Regions from separate parts of the Leptospira dzoumogneensis genome, predicted to be linked through region 2. Evidence: riboswitches for the same ligand, from Rfam matches in the RefSeq annotation. Region 2 holds a riboswitch; the other holds the start of a gene.
What was found. A riboswitch is a leader RNA that binds a small molecule or an ion and turns the genes downstream of it on or off. The one in region 2 is predicted to bind cobalamin.
Positions count from the first base shown of each region.

Region 1 (11,977 bases), on a different contig from region 2:
AATATCGGGCTAACTCAGGAATTATAGAATGGAGTTTGGTGATCCCTCCTTCCGGAAAAAAAGAGATCAAGTTGGAGTATAAGGTAACTTATCCGAATCACCAAAACTTGGATTTTTTAAGATCCTTCTAAGATCTTACTCAGTCAGATTTTTTTCTCCACTTTTGTCCACGGAACTTGGGATACCTTTCGTGTCCCAAAGTTCCAATTCCAAATTTAAAGGAAGATGTGCCGGAGCGGAGACTTGAAATTCTCCTTCTCCTTTTCTAGTTTGGAAACAGATCTGTTCCGTTCTCAAAACTCTTTCAGGTTCAGAAGTTCTTTGTGGATTCCAGTTTTGTATTTTGGAAGAAGTGGAACTTCTTCTTTTCAAATTTAAAAGTACACATTGACTATCAGAATCGGAATTCTCAAAATTGAATTTCACTCTATAAAAATTCTCTTCCGAATCGGTTTGAGTTTTTTCAATACCCGCAATTCTGATCTTAGGTTTGCGCTTTTCAGTTTCTAATTCCGTTCTTTTAGGTAGAGATTCTTGTTTTAAAAGATCTTCCATTGCGAGAAAGAAATCGCTGTCTTCTCCCACATTATAATACTTTCCGTTTCCTGTTTTTGCCAGAGATTGCATGACTCTTTTTTCTTCAGGTTTCAATCCTAGACCGAAGATATGCATTTTGAAATTTATACCTTTTTGTTGCAGGACCTGCAGTTCTTTTTCCGGATTTCCATAGCAGCTTTCAATTCCGTCGGTTACTAAGATCAAATCAGTCGGAGATTTTCTGCGGACGATATAATCTCCTGCGATCCGAATGGACTCTGCGAGTGGAGTGGCTCCGGAAGGAGTGAGGCCAAAAAGTTTATTTTGAAAACCGGGACGATTTCCTTTTTCTAATGGCTGATAAAGTCTGGAAGATTGACAACCGGGCAGACGATTTCCGTAAGCGATAAAACCTACTTCGGTTTCTTCCGGAAGTTTATCCACATAATGACGAACATATTTTTTTGCGAGATGTACCTTTTGGTAGATCCCAAGATATTCATTCATGGAACCGCTTGCATCTAAGATGAATAATTTTGCAGTTTCAGGTTGTCCCGGTACTGCGAGTTCAGGAGATGTATCCGAAATGATAAAAGAAGGACCAAGAAATAATATTATAAAAAGAAGATATTTTAAATTTTTATAATGAATAAAGGATCTGGATCTGAACATTCGGAAAGAAAACATGGGAGATTCGAATACTATATTCCTTATCGGATAAAAATAAAAACACCTTAGAGATCCGGTTTTCTATTTATGTCTTATTGATCCTGAGCAGGTTATTTCTTATTCCAATAAACGAACTGTGGATAAGATCCCATTTCTCCGAATCGGATCTTAAAACAAGAAACGGACCCGTATTCTAAAACCAATCTAAACGAATTCTCCAAAGGAAAACCTAATACGATAGAAGACAAACATCGGATTGGTCCTCCGTGGCTGACCCAGATTGTTCTGTATTCGGATGTCTCCTCTTCTTCTTTTTTAAGGTTTTCCCAAGTTCTTGCTTCTTGTAGACCTTCTTCCCATGACCTTAAGATCCTGGTTTTTAATTCGGAATAAGTTTCTCCGCCTGGTGGCCTTCTGTTTACATAATCTTCCATCCAAGGATCCGTTTCCGATCTAGGCAGGTCTTCCCATAAACGTCCTTCCCAATCGCCGAAATCCAGTTCTTGGATATTCGGATCCACTTTCCAAGTGGGAGTGATCGATTTTGATTCTAAATGTTTGCTGATATACTCCGCTAAACTATAACATCTGAATAAAGGACTGGTGCGGATAGAATGTACTTTTTCGGGAAGAAGTTTCAAAATATTCTCCGCTTCTTTTTCAAAACTGGCAGGAAGTCCTAGATCCGATTTACCGTAACAGGTTCCCGGTTCTACTTCAGGAGTAGTATGTCTGACTAAAAAGATTTCCATGCGGCAATAATCCCGATCAGGTATAATAGTTCAGTGACTTGTTGGACTGCGCCTAAACAATCTCCAGTATACCCACCCAGCCATTTTTTATAAAAACTTCTGAGATACAAATATCCGAATGTTTGTAAAAGGAACGGATATAATAAGAATCCGAAAACTCTATCCGAAGGCAGATATTCATTATGTAAGAATGCAAACCAAGGAGCTAATCCCCAGATCCCCGCAATAAATACATTAGAATTTCTTAAAGTTTGGATGATCGGTTTCGCTTTGGATAATTGATCTTCTCTCACATAAGGAAGTGTTTTTGCAGTGAATAATGCCCAAAACCTACTGGAAGAATGGGAGGAAACTATGGTGATAAATAATACTTCGATGGAAAATTCTTCCAAAGATTTATAACATACAAATTTAAGAAGAAGAACAAGTATGATCCCGATCGTTCCGAAGGCACCGATCCTACTGTCCTTCATGATCTCTAGGATCTTCTCCTTAGTCCATCCTCCGCCGAATCCGTCGCATACATCGGTAAATCCGTCCTCGTGAAAAGCACCTGTAACCAAAACGGAAACCGACATCGCTAAAACGATACTGATCTCCCAGGTTAAGGAAAGATCCGCAACCCATAGAACGAACCATGTTGCAGTTCCAACAATCCATCCTACTAAGGGAAAATATCTGGAAGATGAGTTTAGATATTCGTCGGAATGTTCCACCCAAGAAGGAACAATGATACGAGTATTATAACGAACGGAGGAAAGAAAAATGATCAGCTCTTTGCGGATAAATCCAAACATGCAAAGACGAACTTATTCATTCCTCCGATTCGGGCAGCGAGAATTTGATCCTCGATCAGTCTTTTTTTTCGGAAACACCGGCGGATTCGAAGCTTGCCATTTCTCTTAAGAATGCCAATGAGGATTCTAAGATAGGATAGGCGAGTGCACATCCTGTTCCTTCTCCCAAGCGAAGCCCAAGATCCAAGACAGGATCAGCGTCAAAAAATTCTAAGATCAGTCTATGGCCTTGTTCGGAAGACTTATGAGCAAATACTGCGTTACGAACGATCTTAGGTTCGATTCTGGAAGCGGTTAAGAATGCGGAACTTGCAATAAAACCGTCCACTAAGATCAAACGATTTTCTTTATAGGAAGAAAGCATTGCTCCACAGATCATTGCGATCTCGAAACCGCCGAACTTGGAGAGAACTTCAATCGGATCTTTTGGATTTACTTGGTGTTTTGCCCTGCATTCGGATAGGATCTTTTTTTTACGTTCTAAGGACAGATCGTCCAGGCCTGTTCCTCTTCCAGTAAGATCCTCTGCTGAACGATCTAAAAATACGGAAGCGAGTAAAGAAGCGCTGGAAGTATTTCCGATCCCCATCTCTCCAAAGCCGATCACATTACAATCTTTTGGTACTTTGGTGGTTGCGATCTCTTCACCGATACGGATTGCCTCTTCACATTCTTCCCTTGTCATTGCTGGTTCGTTCAGAATGTTTCTGGTCCCGGCTGCTATCTTTGCAGATATAAAATCTGGATGAGATTGTTCGAAGTCGCCGGAAACTCCTGAATCCACAACCAACAGTTTGATCCCATGTTGTTTGCAGAATACATTGATCGCCGCTCCTCCATTCAAAAAGTTGAATACCATTTGGTAAGTAACTTCTTTCGGAAAGGCGGAAACTCCCGAGTCTGCGAGTCCATGGTCTCCTGCGAATACTAATAAATGGGGATTCGATAATACAGGATCTACCGTATTTTGGATAGTGCCGATACGGTAGGCAAGATCTTCTAATTTTCCCAAAGCTCCTAATGGTTTGGTCTTGGTATCGATTTTATTGCGTAAATGTTTATCTAAGTCCAATTGGTACACGTCTTTAGGGCGGATCATATGTTTTCACTTGTTAAAATTTTAATATGAAACTGGAAAAGGTCAGAAGATCTTTTTCAGTTTTAGGTTAAGGAGTTACGGATTTTGCAATAACTCCGTCTATATCAGGATTTGCGTGAGCTGCATCTATAGGTAGTGAGGTCAAAATCGTTTTAGCTGCGGATATTTTGATATAAGTGAATCCATTCGTTTGGATTTCGCTTTTTAAGGTACTATTACAACCGGAACCGGAGTTTCCAAAATTAGGATCAGCTAGATCGAAACCGTCTCCACCCCCGCCTCCGTTTATAATATCCGTATCGAAAACTTCGGACACGGTCATTGGATTCGAGTCTTGGTTATATATGAAAGGTGTGATCCCTGCGAATTTATTCCAGTATATAGGATTTCCTACAAAAGTATTCGGATCCGAGTTCGTATAGGTTGGATTCCATCCACACCAATTCGTTAGATCGTTGCCTACTTCTACTATTAGAGGCTCCATAAAAACGTTGTCGAAGGAGTTTGAGTTATTTTGAACTCCTACAAAGAAAGGGTTTTCATAAACTATAAAGTCGATACCGCTAGCAGGGAGCACTTTTACTCCTGACCATCGTAGTATAATAGAAGATCCGACTCCGGAAGCATCTAAAGTATACACGTCGAGAGAACCGTTAAACTTTCCTGCACCACGAATTCCGTCGATAGAACAATCTGAATCTTTGAATCCAATACCGGTACTCGTAGGAGCCGAAACGATCTCATCAGCCACAAAAATTCCCCTGCCTGATTCCGGTGTTCTTTGATCGCAGGAACTTAAGTATCCGGACCCTCCCAACCCAAGGGCAAGAAGGGCCTCAGCACCTGAAGAACTTTTGGGATCTTCGCAGCCGATGAAACTTGAAGAAAAACAAGTAAATATTACGTAAATTTGAATAACTTTTTTAAACTTGAACATTTACATTTTCCTTCCGTTATCCGATTTAGATCAGTTTTGAGATTCGAGCCTACTCCAAGGAGCAGGATCAAAGCCGCTATTCAAACCGCAGCCGGCATTGATATCGCTCGGGTCGGAATAATAATCCAAATCATCCGCTTTAGCCGATGCTAGAGTTGTTTGAGATGAAACACCGGAGAGGTCCGGGCAGACATAAGTTTTGCCGTCTTTAACGGTCCATCGATACCAAGAATAATTCCCTTGGGAAAAAGAGGAATCTCCACGGAAGCGTACATAGATCACTTTTTTATTCGTGTCGATCTCTTGGATATCACCGTATAAATAGCTATTGCCGTAAGTCGCGTCGAACATAGTTTGTGCGATTAGGGAAAGAGAGATATTATATGTTCCTACGATCTCATTTCCCGGTGCAGTATAAGTTCCGCCCGCATAATCAGTAGTTCCGTTATAATAATTATAGTTACCTGCGATCGGGTTTAATCCGGCTACGGCAACTAAGGCAAGTACGTTTTCATTGTCCGATTTTTTGGTTTCTCCTAGATCGAAACAATTCGCGAACACGAATAATGAACAAACGGCAAACGTTATCGCCGCCAACTTTGTGAATTTTCTCATTTTCCTCTCCTGATTTCTGCCGGATATCGCAGAAAAAGAAAATAAAAGCAAAATAACGTTAGTCGATCATTGACCGTAGAAAGATCAGAACGATTTTGTATTTGCGGTGGTTTTCTTTTTCCGTTCGAGAGCCCCGACATTTTAGCTTTCGGGGCCCCATCGCAGAAAGCGCGGATGCGCTAAAGAGCGAGATTTACGATACCCCCCAACCTCGAGGTTAAAGTATCGCGGGGAAGATCTGGCTTATTCCGTTTAAAACGGACATCACAGTTGCGGGTCAGCGCGGGATTTTCACCCGACTTCCTCCCTGAAAGCGTAATTCCAGATTTTGGTTTAGCACTTCCCCTGGCAAGGGAAAAACTATTGGGATATAAAAGCAGTGTATTCCTTGCAATATCCGGATAAATCGACGATATTCTAAACATAAGAACGATTAGGAAGGATTCGGTACATAATTTCAGATCGATAAGACATTCTAATCCACAAAAAATTCGGGAAAGATCTTTCATAGACCGAAAATAAAAGAGAGAGTTCTAATAAAACTTCCAAGAGGAATACGATGAAAATTACCCGATCCACTTTTCTAAAAGCCGGAATTTTAACTGCCGCAGCTTTCTTGGGAAGTCGTAAGGGAAATTTATCCGCTCAGAATACGAACTCAGGGAAAAAAGTAATCGTACTTGGCGGAGGACTTTCAGGACTTTATTCGGCATACATCTTAGGAAAAACAGGAAGTAAAGTAACTCTGATCGAAGCCACAGATAGAGTGGGAGGAAGAGTAAGATCGATACAAGATCCTTCCGGTCACGTCGTGGATCTAGGAGCAGAATGGGTTTCATCCGAAGATAAAACTGTTCGCAGTTTAGTTAGAGAGTTAGGATTAAAATTACAATCTTCTCCATTGGTCCCGGATCTATTTTTGGGAACTTATAAGAAGGCAGGTGCCTGGGAACTTTCTACTAAATCCCAAGAGATCCTGAACAAATTAGTATCACAAAATTCTAAATTAGATACTGCACAACAACAAGCGTTAGATCGTATCAGCATTTATAATTATCTAGTATACCAAGGAGTCAGTCCGGAAGATCTGACCTTACTTGGTCATAAACTTTCTCTTCATTATGGAGATAGTATTCGAGTTCTATCCGCTGAAAAAGTTTTGAGTGATCTTGCACAATTCCCTCAAAGGAATAGCAAGATAGAAGGTGGAATGGAAAGTATCGCCAAAACTCTGGTGATGAATATAGAAAACACAGAATTCGTTTTTTCGGATCCTGTTCTTTCAGTGGATCAGGATCCCACAGGGGTTACGGTTACCACCGCTTCCGGAAGAAAATTCAGCGGTTCTACTTGTATCTGCACTTTACCTGCAAATCAAATCTCTAATGTGAAATGGAACCCGGGATTAGATAAGGAAAAACTTTTAGCGGCACTAAGAGTTCGTTATTCTCAAATTTATAAATTATTTTTGGTATTAAAAGAATCTCCTTGGGAATCTTCTCCATTTGCGGTTCATTCGGATGCGGCAGCTCAATTTTTATACGACGCCGGTACCAAGTCCGATACTTCGGACAAGGTTTTAGGAGTGATCGCTAATGGTGACAGATTTTCCGTATTTGATACTGCCAACCAAGACCAAAAGGTAGAATATATTCGTCTGACTCTGGATCGTCTAGGTCTGAAAAAAGATCTACAGATCCAAAGATTCTATTTTACGGAACCTAAAAAAGATTACGTTCCGAACGGAATTGCCGAGTTTCCACCGGGAAGTTTTGGGTCGGAGATCATTCTAAGAAAACCGTTTGATCGTATCTTCTTCGCGGGTGAACATACCGGAGAAATTACCGGAACAGTAGAGGCTGCATTGAGTTCGGCGATCAAGGCTGTGAACTTAGTATAAAACAAAAAAGCCCGGAAACTCCGGGCTTTTTCCATTTTGCAAAAATAGAATTTTAATCTTCGATTACGCTCATTGCGTATTCGGAGATCGCATCCCTTCTTTGTTCCGCAAAGTCTTTATGGAACCAAAGGTTCTGGATCTTAGAAGCTTCTTTTTTGTTTCCGATGGTGATCTTGGTCATACACTCATCTACTGCAAATTTCATTGCTTCTTTTCCTGTCTCTCCAAGTCCTTTATTCCGTTTTTTGCGGACGATCTGGCCGCCTGATTTTTCGACTCGTTTGACTAGAGCATCATAATCCTTATCATCGATACAGAATACAGTCTCTGCTTTTTTAGAATCTCCACCTTTAATATCCACCTCGTAAAGAGGAGCGCTGGATATATGGATAAGTCCTAATTCAAAAAGTTCGGGCCAATACTCATAAAAGAAAGAAAGCATCAAGGAACGGATCGCGTATCCGTCAAAGTCCGCATCAGTGATGATACTTACTTTATCGTAATTTAGTTCTTCTATGGACTTTACTTTTTGGTCCAGAGGAAGTCCCAGGATCGCTACTATGTTCTTTAATTCTTCGTTTGCGATCGCTTTTGCAAGAGAAACTCCCTTACAGTTCATAGGTTTTCCTCTCAAAGGGAACAAACCGTGAAGTTTAGGATTTCTTGCGGGACGAAGACCAGCGATTGCCGAGTCTCCTTCCGCTACGAATAAAACCCGACCCGGATCATTCGGCTTACCTGTTGGAGGCATGAGTTTAGGAATATTCATCTTACTTGCTTTTTTAAGTCCGCGTTGTGCGTCTTCGAAAGCTTTCAACTGAGTCCTTTTCTCCATCTGGAGTTTAACTTCTTCCAATAAGCCGGTTTTTTTAATGAACTTATCTAAGTGTTTATCTACCGCATTACGAATATCTTCGTTCAAGTCATTGATCAGATAAGACTTATCCTGAGACTTAAAACGAGGATTCAATAACCTCATGTTCACATACATGTGGAAGCAGTTCCTTACGTCGTTACGAGTACAGCTCGTTTTGAGTTTTTTCTCTAAGGAAACGATCTGGCTTTTTTTACGGACCTCGTCGCAAAGCCTGTTTTCCAGATACTCGATAGCGGAACCGCCTTGGGGAGCGAAGATCGAGTTCACCCAAGTCAGGTTTTTGTTCTGACCGATCACTAAGTATGCTTCCAGATGTAATTGGGATCCGGTAGCTGGAGCATTATAATCCATTTTATAGTAAGTCAGATCCGAATGGGAGAATATCTCATCCAAACCTTTTTTGAATTTATACTTTTCCTTCTTACCTTTATGAACGAACTGCACTTCCAATCCTGGATTAGTCATTGCGATGTCCTGCAGATACTGTTTCATCAGATCCACATTGAAGGAAGTGTCCAGGTTATTGAAATATTTCGGATTCAGTTCGAATTCGACAGCAGTTCCATGATCTTCTTTAGAAGCCTTTTCGATCGCTTCTATCATATTCGTTTTTTTACTGATCGGAACTAATTTTTCGATCTGATCTTTTGTAAGAAGAGGGCAGTCGTCAAATTTTCCGTGCTCATCAAAGTATAAGAAAGCTCTTTCAGTATCTTCTTTGGAAAGTTTATAAGAACGGATCTGTTTCTTTGCGTCTTCGTGAATAGTGAACAGCTTTTTGAAAGTACTGCCGTCATTGGTAGTTTTTACTTTAAAGTAAGAAGAGACCATTCTTACCAAAGAAATACCCACACCATTCTGACCGGCCACATGGTCTTGTTTTACATGGTCGTCAAAGTTCTCTCCATACATCAAATGCAGATATACACCTTCCGCATTCTTTGCAGGGATCCCTCTTCCGTTGTCGGCAACTGTTACGGTCTTTTTGTCGGAAGAAAGTTGGATGATCAGTTTGGACATCTTGTCCTTTTCAGGAATAGACTTGTCCTTTTGGTTTTTGCGGTATTCGTCCACCGCGTTCATACAAGCCTCGTCCAAACATTTTAATTTCGCAGGAACATCTTCCAATTCCTCGTGTACGATCTCGTATAAATTGCCGCTGTTCTTACGGAAAAAATGCTGCTCGAATGTGGAAGCAGAGTTTTGCCCCAACCACATTCCGGTCCTCATCCTTACGTGTTCAACGTTGGAGAGTTTTTTGAAGTTCCGTTCCCCTCCGGTCGCGGGCTTCTTTTCGGTTTTGGTTTTAGCAGTGCTCATTCCTTGTCCCATTTATCTTTCAGCTCGGATAATTCTCCGATCATGAATTCTGTTAATTTTTTATCTTCTTTCACAAGCCCTTGGTATCTGGAAAGGGCGGTTTTTGCTTCTACGATGGCTTCTTCACATTTGCGAACTTCTTCCAAAGTCATTCTGTAAATTGGAATAGATGCTAACCATTCATAGTACACGAATTTCGCTTTTTGGAGTTTATCCTCGAAATCCTTTTTGGATTTAATACCGATCACTTTTTCGTTCCACTTTTCTTTGATAAAGCGGATCAACTCCGAGTTTCTTTCGATCTTCTCTTGTTCCAAACCTGCCAAACGTTTGAATCTGCGGATCAAGTGGGTCTTTCTGAAATCGCAGAAACGTTTGATGATCTCTTCCGGTCCGAAGTTTTTCAGACGACCGTCGTAAGTGATCACGTTATTCGCTAAAGTTTGCGTATCTTCTTTGGAGATTACCGCAGCGATCTCTTTCGCGCTAGGTTTTTCTCCCTTCTTATAATTCAATTCTATACGGAACGTTTGGCTGGAATGATCCACATAGTCTTTGAGCCAGGAATCTTTTCTTTCCAGAATATCATCTAGAAGATTGATCACCTTCTCTCTATTCCAGTTCATAGGAGCGTCCGTAAGATAGAGAGTGTCTCCTTCCCAAGTAAAACCGAATGTAGTGGTCATTGTGATATTGCCAGCTTCGGTCTTAGCCATTTTCACTTCTCCCTTGTAATCCTTGTACCAAGGTTTTAAAGGAAGAGGCTTTTTGGTTTTTAGATAATTCATCTGCGAGTTGATGATCGCAGAAAGTTTATGGCCCGGGATAAAACAACGGAAACCGGTTGCAATTCCCATAATATTGTTCAGAAGAACGATCGGAACTTTTCCTACGAAGTGGATCGGTTCGTCTTCCGTTTCGTCGTAATTTTTAACGTAATCTATATCGGGTAAACTTTCGAAAAATCCCAGGTCTTTTACGAAGTCGGAAAGTTTTACCTCAGTGTATCGAGGAGAAGCGATCGCGCTCGGATCCAATACGTCTCCGAAAGTACCTTCTCCAGCAACTAATGGATGATTGTTTGCGAACGTAAAGTCCTGAGCCATCTGAGAAAGAGCATCTTGGATGGATCTGTCTCCGTGAGGGTGATATCCCATCGCGAGTCCCGCTACTTTTACGGTCTTAGTGAAACGGTTACGTGCGTCTGAATTCCACATTGCCCAAAGAATTCTTCTCTGGACGGGCTTTAAACCATCGATTTCGTGAGGAATTGCCCTGGAATCGCAGACATATCGAGAATATTTTCTCTGATCGTCGTTAACTTGGTCCTCAAATGGTATTTTTGGGAAGCTTTCTTTGCCTGGTTTATTGGAATCTTTCATGGGACTTTTATTGCCAAAGGATTTTAGGACGGTTTTACTGTCAACCTTTTAACGTACTACCCGAATTCGTACATACTTTTTAGGAAGAAATCGACTTAAGTTACAGTAATTCTTACTTTCTCGTTGGGAAACACCGATAAGGAAAGAAAATTTCCCGGTTTTTCCTTGAAGATTCGGATGAAAACGGGAAGTTTTTCAAGAAATCCTCTTTTTCCGGCTGTATTTTTTTGGAACCGAAGTCTCGATCTTATCTCACAGCAACATTCTTCTCACTAGGTTTGACCTATTTGTTTTTTTTAATGTCCTGTTCTCTTTTGACGGAATGGACGGAAGAAAAACCTTTAGTCTCCGATCTTCCCGGTATTCGGATCTATACTAATATCAGTTCGATCCCTGCAAGTTCCGAATCTTTCCGGAACCAACCCGGTCATCTTAGATATTTAGTACTGCAGACCCAATCTTCTAAGGAAAAAATTTGGACCGGAGAAGTGGATCTTTGGGAAACCAAAGAAGATTTTCATACTACTCTTCCTAAAGGGGTCGTTTTTCCTAAATTAAGTTTTAAGGCTTCCTTATTCTCAGGTTCGGCTAGATTAGAAGAAGGCGAATTTTCTAATCCTAAATTTATTTCATTTCATCCGCAAGGTGTTCTTTCTTGGAATTGGGAAGGAGAAGGTTTCAGATCGGGGATTCATATCTCTTCTCCTAAACAACTCAATGTTTCCGATTGGGGGATTTTATATAATTTTTCCCAATCAAATATAGTATGGATCGCCAAAGAATACAGAAGTTTAGGTAAGAATGTAGAATTACATTGGGAGAATGTTCGTAATAGCCGGACTAGTTTGAGTACGGATTATACAAGCCCTGGCGGCAGAAGTTTTCCTTATGCGGACTACGATTATAAGAACCAAATCTTCCAGTATGTAAATTTGATAGAAGCTAGACTTCCGGTTTGGACTTTCAGGGAAGAAGGTGAATATCGTTGGGCCTGGGGAATTCTTCCGGAAGATCTATTATCTTCTAAGAACGTATCCCAATGGAAACAGAAGAAAAAGGATGAATTCGTATCGATACATTTTTATGATGCTG
Region 1 covers NZ_RQHS01000019.1:666,750-678,726, forward strand. Annotated here, with positions in the region: gene EHR06_RS16680 (mucoidy inhibitor MuiA family protein) at 1-131, shown strand, start outside; gene EHR06_RS16685 (vWA domain-containing protein) at 136-1,224, opposite strand; gene cobC (alpha-ribazole phosphatase family protein) at 1,317-1,958, opposite strand; gene EHR06_RS16695 (adenosylcobinamide-GDP ribazoletransferase) at 1,943-2,755, opposite strand; gene cobT (nicotinate-nucleotide--dimethylbenzimidazole phosphoribosyltransferase) at 2,811-3,854, opposite strand; gene EHR06_RS16705 (LIC_13355 family lipoprotein) at 3,922-4,791, opposite strand; gene EHR06_RS16710 (LIC13354 family exoprotein) at 4,822-5,406, opposite strand; adenosylcobalamin (AdoCbl) riboswitch at 5,601-5,727, opposite strand; gene EHR06_RS16715 (flavin monoamine oxidase family protein) at 5,966-7,306, shown strand; gene EHR06_RS16720 (toprim domain-containing protein) at 7,359-9,503, opposite strand; gene EHR06_RS16725 (DNA gyrase subunit A) at 9,500-10,885, opposite strand; gene EHR06_RS16730 (LIC_13346 family putative lipoprotein) at 11,113-11,977, shown strand, end outside.
Region 1: it holds a riboswitch for cobalamin, as region 2 does, so the genes downstream of both, EHR06_RS16710 (LIC13354 family exoprotein) here and EHR06_RS11405 (CbtB domain-containing protein) in region 2, are expected to answer to the same signal.

Region 2 (11,977 bases):
ACGATCCGATCGAACAAGAACAGTCACCTGTACTCCTACACCTTTTAAAGCGACGGCAAGTTCCAGTCCCAAAAGTCCTCCGCCAACGATCAACGCATGAGATTTCGGGACAAAAAAACCTTTGATACGATCCGCATCCGCTTTACTTCTTAAACTAAATACTCCCAGCATTTCAGGAGGGATCTTAGTGGGCCAAACGGGAGAACTTCCCATTGCGAGCACAAGTTTATTATAAGAATATAATGTTCCTTCGGTATCTCGGACCTTCTTCCCTTCCGTATAGATCATCTGAACCGATTTATTCGGGAACAGATCCAAATTCCAGGACTTGACTTCCTCAGGATCGGCAGGCATCAGATCGTCAAATTCCTTCTCCCCTCCGATATAATCGGGAAGAAGTACTCGATTATAAAACGGATCTGCCTCTCTGCACATGACTGTAATATCATCTCCTGGAGCGAGATCTCTATACTGTTTCAAGAATGCGTAAGCTGCAGTCCCGCCGCCAACGATGAGTATTTTTTCTTTCGGTTTTTTATACGGAACGATACGAACTACAGAAATTTTAAAACCCGGTTGTTTTGAGAACGGATCGGAAGCGGAACTTGTCAGATTATTAGATCTGAATATATCCGTTCCGTTCTTTCTCCCCCAATGCATCGGTAAAAACACGACACCCCGTTTAATGGATTCGGTAAGAAGCGCCTTTGCACGAACGGATCCTCTCTTACTCGAAATGGTTACAACCATTCCGTCTTTGATATCATATTTATAAGCATCATCCGGATGGATCTCCAAAAAAGGTTCAGGTCTATGTTCTCTTAATTTTTTGACCTTACCTGTCCGAGTCATCGTATGCCACTGATCCCTGATCCTTCCTGTGGTAAGCACCAAGGGAAAATCCTCGTCCGGTTTTTCGGAATCGTCTTCCGACTTTACGGAATGGATCTTAGCCTTCTCGTTCTTCCTATAAAATTTACCATCACCGAATAATCTTATATTATCTGAATGTCCTTTTTGAGGATAGGGCCATCTTACAGCCCTATGTTTACGGATTTCTTCATAATCTAAACCTAATATATCTATCCTAGTTCCTTCCGTTAATCTACAATGCTCCAGAAAGATCTCTTCTTCATCCGAGTATTGGAAAGAAGGACCGAATCCCATTCGTTTTGCAAAATCTTGTACGATCCAAGAATCCGCCCTTGCCTCTCCGGGAGGTTCTAAAATTTTAGGAAGAACCGAAATACTACGGTCGGAGCTTGTCATCGTACCTTTCTTCTCCGCCCAGCCTGCAGCAGGCAAAACAAGATCCGCAAAAGGTATTACGCTTGAGTCTGCGGAAATATCCTGGACAACTACAAACTCAGCCAAACGAAGACCCGACTCAGCGGACCTCACATCGGGAAGACTTACGGCAGGATTTGTACAGACGATCCATATCGCTTTCATTCTTCCGGAAGCGAGCTTTTCAAAAATTTCAGTCGCACTATAACCTGGAGTCTCGGATATAGAATCGACTCCCCAAAATTTTGCGACCTCCTTCCTATGTTCCGGATTTTCCAGATCTCGATGTGCAGGAAGAAGATTACAAAGTCCGCCGACTTCTCTCCCACCCATTGCATTCGATTGTCCGGTTAAAGAAAATGGTCCTGAGCCGGGTTTTCCGATATGACCCGTAAGAAGAGAAAGATTGATAAGAGCTAAATTTTTATTTACTCCCACCACACTTTGGTTCAAACCCATTGCCCATAGGCTAATAAAACCTTTTGACTTAGAGATATATTCCGCTGTTTTATAAATGAGTTCGGAAGAAATTCCGCAGATCTCTGCGGCTTTAGAAACGGAAATCTCAAAGACCTTGGCTTTTAATTCTTCGAATCCTTCCGTATGATCTTGGATGAACTTAGGATCTATCCAATCCTTCTCTATTAGAATTCTTGCAATTGCATGAAATAAATAAATGTCCGTCCCCGGGGCTATTTGTAGATGAATATCCGCATGTTCGCAGGATTCGGTCCTGCGAGGATCTACAACGATCAATTTGATATTCGGATTTTCTTTTTTTCGAGCCTCAATTCTTCTGAATACGATCGGATGGCACCATGCAGGATTCGCTCCTGCTACCATAAAACAATCCGCGAGATCCAAGTCCTCGTAACCTACAGGAACTGCATCCTCTCCGAATGCCATCTTATATCCTGTGACCGCAGAACTCATACAAAGCCTGGAGTTCGTATCTATATTATTTGTTCCTAAAAAACCCTTAGTTAACTTATTTATAATATAATATTCTTCCGTTAAAAGTTGTCCCGAAACGTAAAAACCGACCGAGTCAGGTCCGAATTCTTGGATAAAACTTTTGAATTTTTCCGCGGCAAAGTCGAGGGCCTTGTCCCAACTCGTTCTTTTTAAAGGAGCAAAACGATCTTCCCTCATCATAGGGAATAAAAGTCTGTCCGTTCTATCCATGACGGAATAATGCAAATTCATCCCCTTGGAACAAAGTATCCCTCTGTTTGTAGGATGATCCGGATCTCCGCTCACGGATATATCCAGCGGCCCGGACTTTTCCACCTTCAGGCCGCAACCCACCCCGCAGTACGGACAGGTGGTTTGAAAGGTTTCCGGGTTTTGCATATCTACAATCATGCAATTATCACGCCAGATCTTGGATTATTTAGGAAACGGGCCAAATAGTGACTTCTGGAATCTGTTATCAGGGAAGCCAGGCTCTCTTCCCCACAGTTCTGAGGCAGTTTGTATAGAATTTCTGCAATGTAGTATCTTCGACAAAACTCTTACAGCCAAGATCCACTGTCTCTTTCCGGTCAATACGTGCGGAAGATACACTGGAATCAGGATTCAGAGCAATTAGAAACGAATTGCCTTTCTTTTTAAGATCTGGCATTTATCCTGCATATAAAGAAAAAGTGTCCCTTGGATACGACGAGTCCCCCAGGCTCGAACCCAAAAAATGAAAGAGAAGAACGAACATGAAATTTTGTTTTTTTTCTATTCCCAAGCGGATTTTTTAGAAGAAGTCTGGGCGGAATACAAAAGATCTCCTGCAAAACTTTCCTGTTTAAATCTTGTGAATTGGATTTTTGCCGCATTTCCGATCTATGAAGACATTTCTAAACTTCTCCCTTCCGTGATCTCAAAAACAAAACAGTCTTCCGAAAATGGGCACGATCCCGACTTCTCTTACGAATTAAAAAAAGTGGATATAAACGTAAAAACTCCGAGTGAACTTGTTTCGATCTACAAAAGAGTTTCCGAAAGTAAACAAACGGATAAGAAGAAGTCTCTCCAAAACAGTAAATACTTTTGGAATCTCCAAAAAGAAGTCCAAGAGGGAAGAAAAGGTCCCCTAATCCTTTCATTGGAAGAAACCGCCAAGAGCATAATTCGTTTCAATAATGAACTCGAACTGGAATTGATAGAACATTACGGATTCAATTTCCGTAAAAAACTGAGTATAGACATCATCTCTTAATTAGCAAATCTTGTGCCAATCATAGAATATTTCCTGAAATAGTAATTTCGGATACCAATTTGAGTTTATATTAGAACTGTCGAAGATACTACAAATAGAATTTTCCTAGAAAACGTACTTAAATTATACATTACGCATATTTTTAATTCGAATAGAAAAGAATATACTCTAATCAAATTTCGGCAGATTGATCTAATTAGCCAATTTATTCAATATTCATTTATTTTTATAATATTGGCACAATAATTGCTAAAAGTTTTGGAAAGATACTTTTACAACGGGTTGCTCCTGGATGAACATTATCCCGAAATCGAAACTTAATTCTATACTTCTCTTAATAACTATTGTTATTAGTATTACAATATATTCGGAAGAAGACCCGAATAAAAGTGTAAAGGAAACAAATCAGAACCCACTTCCCTCTTCTTCCGATCCGAATAAGATAGAAGTTACCGATCAAAAAATTAAGAAGCAAGAGCCTAAGTACAATTCTGCTTGGAAGGGAAATATTCCGGTAGATCATCTCAGAACTCTCTTAGTTACTCCGGAACAAATGAAGGATACCCAAAAGTCGGATCTATTTTGGCTGGATAATTTGAAATTAGGAGTTTCTCTTAGACCAAGATTCGAGGCAAGAGAGAATCCTGATTTCAATAAGAAGACGGATGATTACAGTTCTTTTGTAGGACAGAACACTCAACTCTGGTTCTTATTCGATCCTTCTCCCTATTATGCGATCAAAGTTACTATGCAGGATAGCAGACTTTGGGGAGGAAGCCAAACTCCTCAGAACGCCGGCAACTGGACTTACGGGCTTAGCACAGGCGCCGGAACCACTTTGACTCCGGCTACTTCTACAAATACGAATATCAGGAATAATACCGATATTAGAGAAGCTTATATAGTATTCAAAAAAACTGATAAACTTCCCGTTTCCGTTTTTGTGGGCAGACAGGTATTCGCTTTTGGGGATCTGAAAATTGTGGGTCCGTTAAATTGGCTTCATACGGGTTTTGCATTCGATGGAGTTAGGTTCGTTCATGACTCCCAATGGTTTAGATCACACGTATTCGGAACGATATTGTCCAATCAATATGATGCTCCTTACGGTTTAACCACAAGTAACGGAAGATCCAAAGGTTCCATCGACCAGGCATACTTTTTCGGGGCCTATAATACGGTCAAATTCGGAGAAGAAGCCCACCTGGATCTATATGTGTTCGAAGTTTCTAAAAAATGGATCCCTAACGCAAATCCTACGGACTTCGATAATCGTTTGAAACAAAGAGACGATCTATTGACCACAGGTTTCAGGTTCACCAATAGAACGAATAATAACCTTTTGCCTGCCGGAAAGATCTGGGACTGGACAATAGAATCCGCATGGCAGTCCGGAATGACAGGAGACAGAGTGAAAGCCGATTGGGATATTTTAGACCAAAAAGCGGCTAACGGTAAAAATATTTATACGGAGAAGGTTCAGTATGACACAAAACTTCTCTCTTTGGATACCGGGATCAAGATCAACGATTGGATCCGCTTAGGTTTAGGTTATACATATGCTTCCGGAGATCCGAATAGATCCGATTCGAAAGTGGGAACTTGGCAGAGTTTATTTCCTCAGATCGCAGGTTCTTTTCCAAATTGGAATACTATGAATGGCCAATCCCTGATGGCAGGATTTGAGAATATAAAATCCTATTCGATCAGGGCAAATCTCAAAACGGAATACGGAATGTTCATATTTGCGATCTACGATACTCAGAAAGCGAATCTGCAGGATGCATGGTATAAGGTTTCCGGGGTCCCGAATACCGGAGCGAGCACTGAAAATTATTCCAATGATAAGTTCTCTTATGATAATTCCAGATTAGGAAGAAGATTATTCTATCAGTATGATTTTACTTGGATCCATAATTACACCGAATCCGTTTCGATCTGGATGGGAATCTCTCTTGTGAAAGCTAAAGAAGCGATCGGAAATGAAAGAACAAATCCATTCGCTTCCAATCCTGAGAACAGATACACTTTCGACGATACTTCTAAGTTCTTTTATCTCATGGTCTCCGCCTCCCTATAAGGCAATCCTTTCCTTAGGAGGGGTCGGAATCCCGGCCTCTCCTTTCTTTTTTTGGGGAGAACTCTAACTTCTTTTTTAACACCTAGAATCAGTTAGACTATGATCTATCACCGAATGGAGTACAAAATAGATACATAATTTATTAACAATAGTTAAGACGAAAGCCTTTCCCCTCTCTGTCTTAAATAGCATGGAAGAGAAGGTTATGCAAAACTGCGATGAAATTCCTCCAAAAATAAACCAGCCCTCCGGTTATTTAGAGAAGGACTTTTTACCTAAGGAAATGGGCTGGGATGAATGGTTCTGCCAAGCGGCACAATTTAAAAATATACTCTATCATTCTCCGAACGGATTTGCGATCATATCTTTGGAAGGAAGGTTTATCAGTTCTAATCCGGCGCTTTCTCAAATCTTAGGTTATTCTGAAAATGAATTAGTCGGAATGAGTTTTGATTATATTACTCATCCGGATGATCTGGAAGAAGATCTTAGATCCAGGGATCAATTTTTAAAAGGATTAATATCCACTTTCAAAAGGAAAAAAAGATACTTTCATAAAGACGGGCATCAACTCTGGGTCCAAGTGGATGCGACCTTAATAAGGAACAAAAAGGGAAATCCGAATTATTTTGCGGCACAATTCCAAGACATTACCAAACACCATGAATTAGAAAAACAACTTATACATTCCCAAAGAATGGAGTCGATCGGTTCTCTTGCAGGAGGAGTTGCTCACGACTTTAATAATATTCTAACCGTGGTTCTAGGTTACACCGCCCTCTTGGAAAAGAATTCGGGACATCCTGAAAAGATATTACAATATTCCGAAATTATCAAAAAGACCGCGGAAAGAGGATCTTCCTTAATTAAACAACTTTTGACCTTGGCAAGAAAGGTCGAATCGGACCTAAAACCTTCTATTTTAAATGATCTAGTTTCGGAAGCGGCCCATATAGCTTCTTCTACTTTTCCTAAATCTATTAGAGTGATTTCCGATCTTCCTCAAGATCCGATCCTGGTCCAAGCGGATCATACTCAGATCCATCAAGTATTTTTGAACTTATTCTTAAATGCAAAAGACGCGATGCAAAACGGCGGGTTACTTTCCATTAAATTGAAAATGGAAGAAGGAGAATTTATTTCTCCCGAAAAAAACCAAAAGACCGCTGTGATAGAAATTTTAGACAGCGGGACAGGAATAGACAGAAAGACGATCCGTAAAATATTCGATCCATTTTTCACTACGAAAGAGCCTGGAAAAGGAACCGGTTTAGGACTTTCGATCGTTTATGGTATTTTAGAAAATCATAAAGGAAAGATCAAGGTAGAGAGCGAACTTGGCTCAGGCACAAAATTTACCGTATACTTTCCGGTTTTAGACTAGAAGAAGTTTTGGATACTTCTCCTTTATAATAAATTCCATAAAAAGCCTATTTTTGTTCCTTCCAGATCCTATTTCGGATCCTACTCAAGGACACAGGAGTAATTCCTAAAAAAGAAGCGATATAATGCTGAGGAATACGTGCTGCAATATCCGGCTGCTCTTTGATCAGATTCAAATATCTTTGCTCCGGACTATCTCTGATCCTGGACAAAAATAAATTCAGATAAGTATCAAACCTTTCACCCACATATTCCAATAAAAAATCCCGGACACCTTCATTCTCTCTATAAATAATTTCCGCATCTTCCCCGTTTAGGATCAATAAGTCCGTTGGTTCTATACTCTCCACACTGAGTTGGCTGTCCTTATAAGTTCCCCTGTAACTATGGATAGAAGTGATCGCTCTATTTTCAGGAAAAAATGCGATCGTAATATCTCTGCCCTTATCTTCGAATTTTAACCGCAGACATCCCTTTTTAACGATGAATATGTTTTTGGTATAAGCTCCTCTTTTTATGAGTTCGGTTTTTGCCGGGACCTTCTTTTCTTTTAACATGGAGGTATAACGGTCCCAATTTTTTTCCAAACCTGGGATCTTCTTCCTTAGATTTTCCAGTAACGGTATCTCATGCATCTTAAGACCTTGGATTCTCACGTATTCAGTAGTATAGGAACGAAAAGGCAAGATTTGTTTTAGGGTCAAACCAGGAATTTAAGATTTTGGAGCAAGTTCTCAAATTCTTTATACAAAAAGTTTCGAATTAGATTGAATAGTTTCCTAAAAAGGGAAACCTTGCCCGCATCGAAGAGAATTTTTCAAAATGTCATTTAGCAGATACAAAGGTAAAAAAGTATTTATAACGGGCGGTTCCGCGGGTATAGGCAAAGGAATAGCGATCCAATTGGCGAAGGCAGGAGCAAGTGTAATCGTTTCCGCCAGGGGAAAATCCAACTTAGAAAAAACAGTCCAGGAATTGAAGTCTGTAGGAGCTCCAACAGCAGTATTCGGATTCGCTGTTTTGGATGTTTCAGATAAAAAGGCCATCGAAAAAGAAGCCAAAAAGGCAATCCAGACGTTAGGAGGATTAGACCTTTTAATTTGCAGCAGCGGTTTCGCAAAAGCAGGGGAAGCTTCCGACTTGGACGACGAAGTTTATAGAAATCTAATGGATGTGAATTTTTTCGGCCATGTGAATAGTGCACTCGCATTTAGTGATCATTTTTCCAATCAAAAAAGCGGTGAGATCGTATTTTTAGCCTCTACCCTTGCGTTCTTTTCCATCTACGGTTACGGAGCTTATTCGGCGAGTAAGTTTGCGATCGTAGGTTTTGCGCAAGGTTTTCGCCAAGAGATGATGCTTCATGGAGTGAAGGTAAAATTATTCCTTCCTCCTACAACAGACACTCCCGGTTTGGAAAAGGAGAATACCGACAAACCTGAATTGAGTAAGGAAATAGAAATGGGTTCCGCATTGAATAGAATACATGCGATCGATTCAGTTGCGAAAGCGATCTTAAAATGGATACCGAATTCCAAGTTCATCGGATATACCGGCTGGGATTCTTGGCTCCAATATTTTCTATTTAGACACTTTCCCGAATTCAGTATTAAACTTACCGATTCCGAATTAAAAGCGGCCCAGTCCAGACTGGATAAGAAAAAACAAAAAGTATAACTGTGGATATTCTTAAGGTTAAGGAGACTCTATGAAACCGATTAGCAAGGACTGGAAAGAAGATATTTCTCCGGATGAAGAAACTCGTTTTGCGGAATATGTGAAAGCATTCCAAAAGATCCAAAAAGTAAACTCTTCCAAATTCGGAAAGGGACGTACATTACATAGAAAACAGATCCTGGGATTGCAGGGTAAGTTCGAAGTTCTATCCAATATTCCAGATCACGCAAAACAAGGTTTGTTTGCCTCTCCAGGAACAAAAGACGTATGGATCCGTCTTTCGAGCGGAAGTATGAAACTACAACCCGATACTACTGGAGATATCAGAGGATTTGCTTTAAAAATTTTAGGAGTAAACGGCAAGAGTGCATTAGGAAACGGTAATACTTCCGCTCAGGACTTTCTTCTGATCAATTTGGAAGCCTTTTCTTCTCCCAAAAGTGAAGAGTTCGTAGGTGTGGTCACCGCTGCCGCAAAAGGCGGAGGTCCATTATTAAAATATCTTTTTTCCACTTACGGTTTTTTCGGAGCATTTGCAAGGATCAAAAAAGTATCAAAAAGTTTTAATAAACCTTTTAGTGGATTTGCGACTGAACCATTCTATAGTGCGGCACCGATCTCGTTCGGCCCTTATGCGGTTAGAGTTAGGCTTCTTCCCCCTTCCGGCGTAACTCCAAGTAAAGATGCCTCTAAAGATTGGGCAAATGATATGAAATCAAAACTTTCAAAAGGTACTTTGGTATATTCATTCCAAGTCCAATTTTTCACGGATGAAAAAACAACACCGATCGAAGATGCTTCCGTGAATTGGGCCGAGTCGGAAGCGCCTTACGTTACTATAGCTACTCTTTCCATTCCGACTCAAGATTTTGGATCCGAGCCTGGTCTATCTTTGCAGAAAAAGATCGAAGATACAATTTTTGATCCTTGGGAAGCTTTATTAGAACATAGACCTTTGGGAGATGTGATGAGAGCGAGAAAACATGTATATCTCGCAAGCCAAAAGGGACGAGGAGCGGTCTAGAGAATTTTACTAGATCTAAAATAAAAGACTATACAGATAAACGGATCGAAATAGATCCTGAAATCTCAGACTATTTTTGTAGGAACATAGATGTCTCCATCTATGGGAAGACGGTGCAATTCCGTCACGGTACCCGCCGCTGTAAGAGGGACAAAAGGCACAAGATGTCACTGGGTGTAAAACCTGGGAAGACGTGCCGAGTAGGACGATCTCGAGTCAGAAAACGACCTTACAAAAATCCTGAAGCTACGTGATCCAGTCTCGGATGTAAGGCGATTACGTAACTAAACTCAACAATTTTGCTTATACGATGCTTCGGCGAGATCCGTTTTGCCTTAATATCGTTTATATCTTGTTAGGTGAAGATCTAGGAGGGATTTTTATGCGCTCGATTTCCGTTTTAAAGGATTTTTCAGGGACCAAATCATGGTTCCGAGGTTCTGTTCTGGTTTTGGCCGGGTTTCTCGCCTTTTCTACAATTTATGCGGTAGGCCTGGAGCCTATGGTGTATTTGCACGATACTTTTCATGATATAAGACATTCTACGGGCTTTCCATGCCATTAAGATCGGGATTTTCCGATCTATTACGGACCGGGATATTTTCCGGTCTGGTATCCGGGCTTGTTTTAGGAATCCTGGTTTGTGTTTGGAATCTCCCTCTTATCCTGGAAGCGGAGAAATTTGAATCCAAATCTATATCAGAAAATCCGAATACAAGCCGTACGCATACCCATTCTCACTCACATGGAAAAGATCATTCTCATACAAAAGCAGGATCTGCTTCCGATGAAAAGATCGAAACCGATGGACTTTGGCAAAAAAGGAATTTAGGAACATTCATAGGTTCCGTTCTATTAGGAATTTCTTTTGGAGTTTTGATCTCTCTCTGGATGGTTCTATTTCCTCCGAAAGATTTTTTAGAGAGCCCTTCCCTATCTAAGGCTGTCTTCCTAAGTATTTTATTTGCAGTCGCTGGATTTCTGATCTTCTTCGGGATCCCATTTTTGGGACTCCCTCCGGAATTACCAGGCAGAGCTTCCGGGGCTTATGATTATCCGGAAAGACAGGCCTGGTGGTATCTTAGCGTTGGATCCAGTTTAGTCGGTGTTCTGGGATCTCGTATCCTTCTATCTTATTTAAACGTTCGTAATCTAGTAAAATGGGCTTTCGCTTTAATAACGGTTCTATTCTTTGCAGGACTTCCATTCTATATAGGTGTTCCTGAAATTTCGGAAGATTTCGCAGCTCCCAAAGAATTAAGGATACAATTCGAATATGTAAGCTTACTCACAAACCTGGTCTTCTGGTATTTGTTATCTTCCTTATTTTTCCTATTCTGGAAACCAAGGCAGGTATTAGGATCCAAATGAAACCTAAGGTCGCGGTTCTCGTATTAGGTCATGGAAGCAGGGAGGAAAATTCCAATCTGGAATTTGTTTCCCTGGTGGATACGTTCGCACTGACACATCCGGATCTGAAAATTTCCCATGCATATGTGGAACTTGCAAAACCTGACTTGGAAACCGCTCTTAGGGATCTCTGCGAAGAATATTCTAATATTATAATATTTCCGCTATTCTTATTCACCTCGGGTCATATCAAAAATGATGTTCCGATCGTATTAGATAAGATTAAATCCGAGTTCCCGGGACATTCTTTCAAAATTGCGAATAGCCTAGGCATCCATTCTAAGATGGTATCCTTACTCAGAAAACGAGCGGAGGAATTTATACCTCTAAATAAAGAAGAATCTTCCAAAACCGGAGTGATCATCGTAAACAGAGGTTCTTCCGATCCTGACGCGAATGGTGACTTTTATAAAACGGTTCGTTTATTCCAAGAAGGAAATCATTTCTCCTTTGTTCTTCCTTCCTTTATCGGGATCACCAGCCCTCTTCTTCCGGAAACTTTGGAAATGGCTTCCAAGTTGAGACCGGAAAAACTTCTGGTGGTCCCCTACTTTTTATTCGGCGGGATACTGATCCAAAAAATTTCCTCCTTAGTACAAAACTTCTCCGAAAAATTTCCTTGGATCAAAACGGGCTTATCTTCTTATCTCGGACCCGATACCGAATTAATATCCGTGATGGAAGAAAGGATACAAGACTGTATCTCCGGAAAATTTTCCCTTCCATGTGATACCTGCGAATATAGGGAACAACTTCCAGGTCTTTCTAAAAAAGTGGGAGGATTGAAGGCACTTCTTTGGAGTATCCGTCATTTGGAAACACATAACCAAGCCGCTCCGCATCTATTCCCTCATCGTAATTTACAAAAACATATATTTGTCTGTGATAATATAGATTGTTCAAG
Region 2 covers NZ_RQHS01000018.1:98,822-110,798, reverse strand. Annotated here, with positions in the region: gene EHR06_RS11440 (nitrate reductase) at 1-2,640, opposite strand, end outside; gene EHR06_RS11435 (hypothetical protein) at 2,978-3,499, shown strand; gene EHR06_RS11430 (alginate export family protein) at 3,792-5,579, shown strand; gene EHR06_RS11425 (two-component system sensor histidine kinase NtrB) at 5,785-6,963, shown strand; gene EHR06_RS11420 (Crp/Fnr family transcriptional regulator) at 7,010-7,648, opposite strand; gene EHR06_RS11415 (SDR family NAD(P)-dependent oxidoreductase) at 7,785-8,639, shown strand; gene EHR06_RS11410 (catalase family protein) at 8,671-9,663, shown strand; cobalamin riboswitch at 9,727-9,910, shown strand; gene EHR06_RS11405 (CbtB domain-containing protein) at 10,046-10,228, shown strand; gene EHR06_RS11400 (CbtA family protein) at 10,219-11,034, shown strand; gene EHR06_RS11395 (CbiX/SirB N-terminal domain-containing protein) at 11,031-11,977, shown strand, end outside.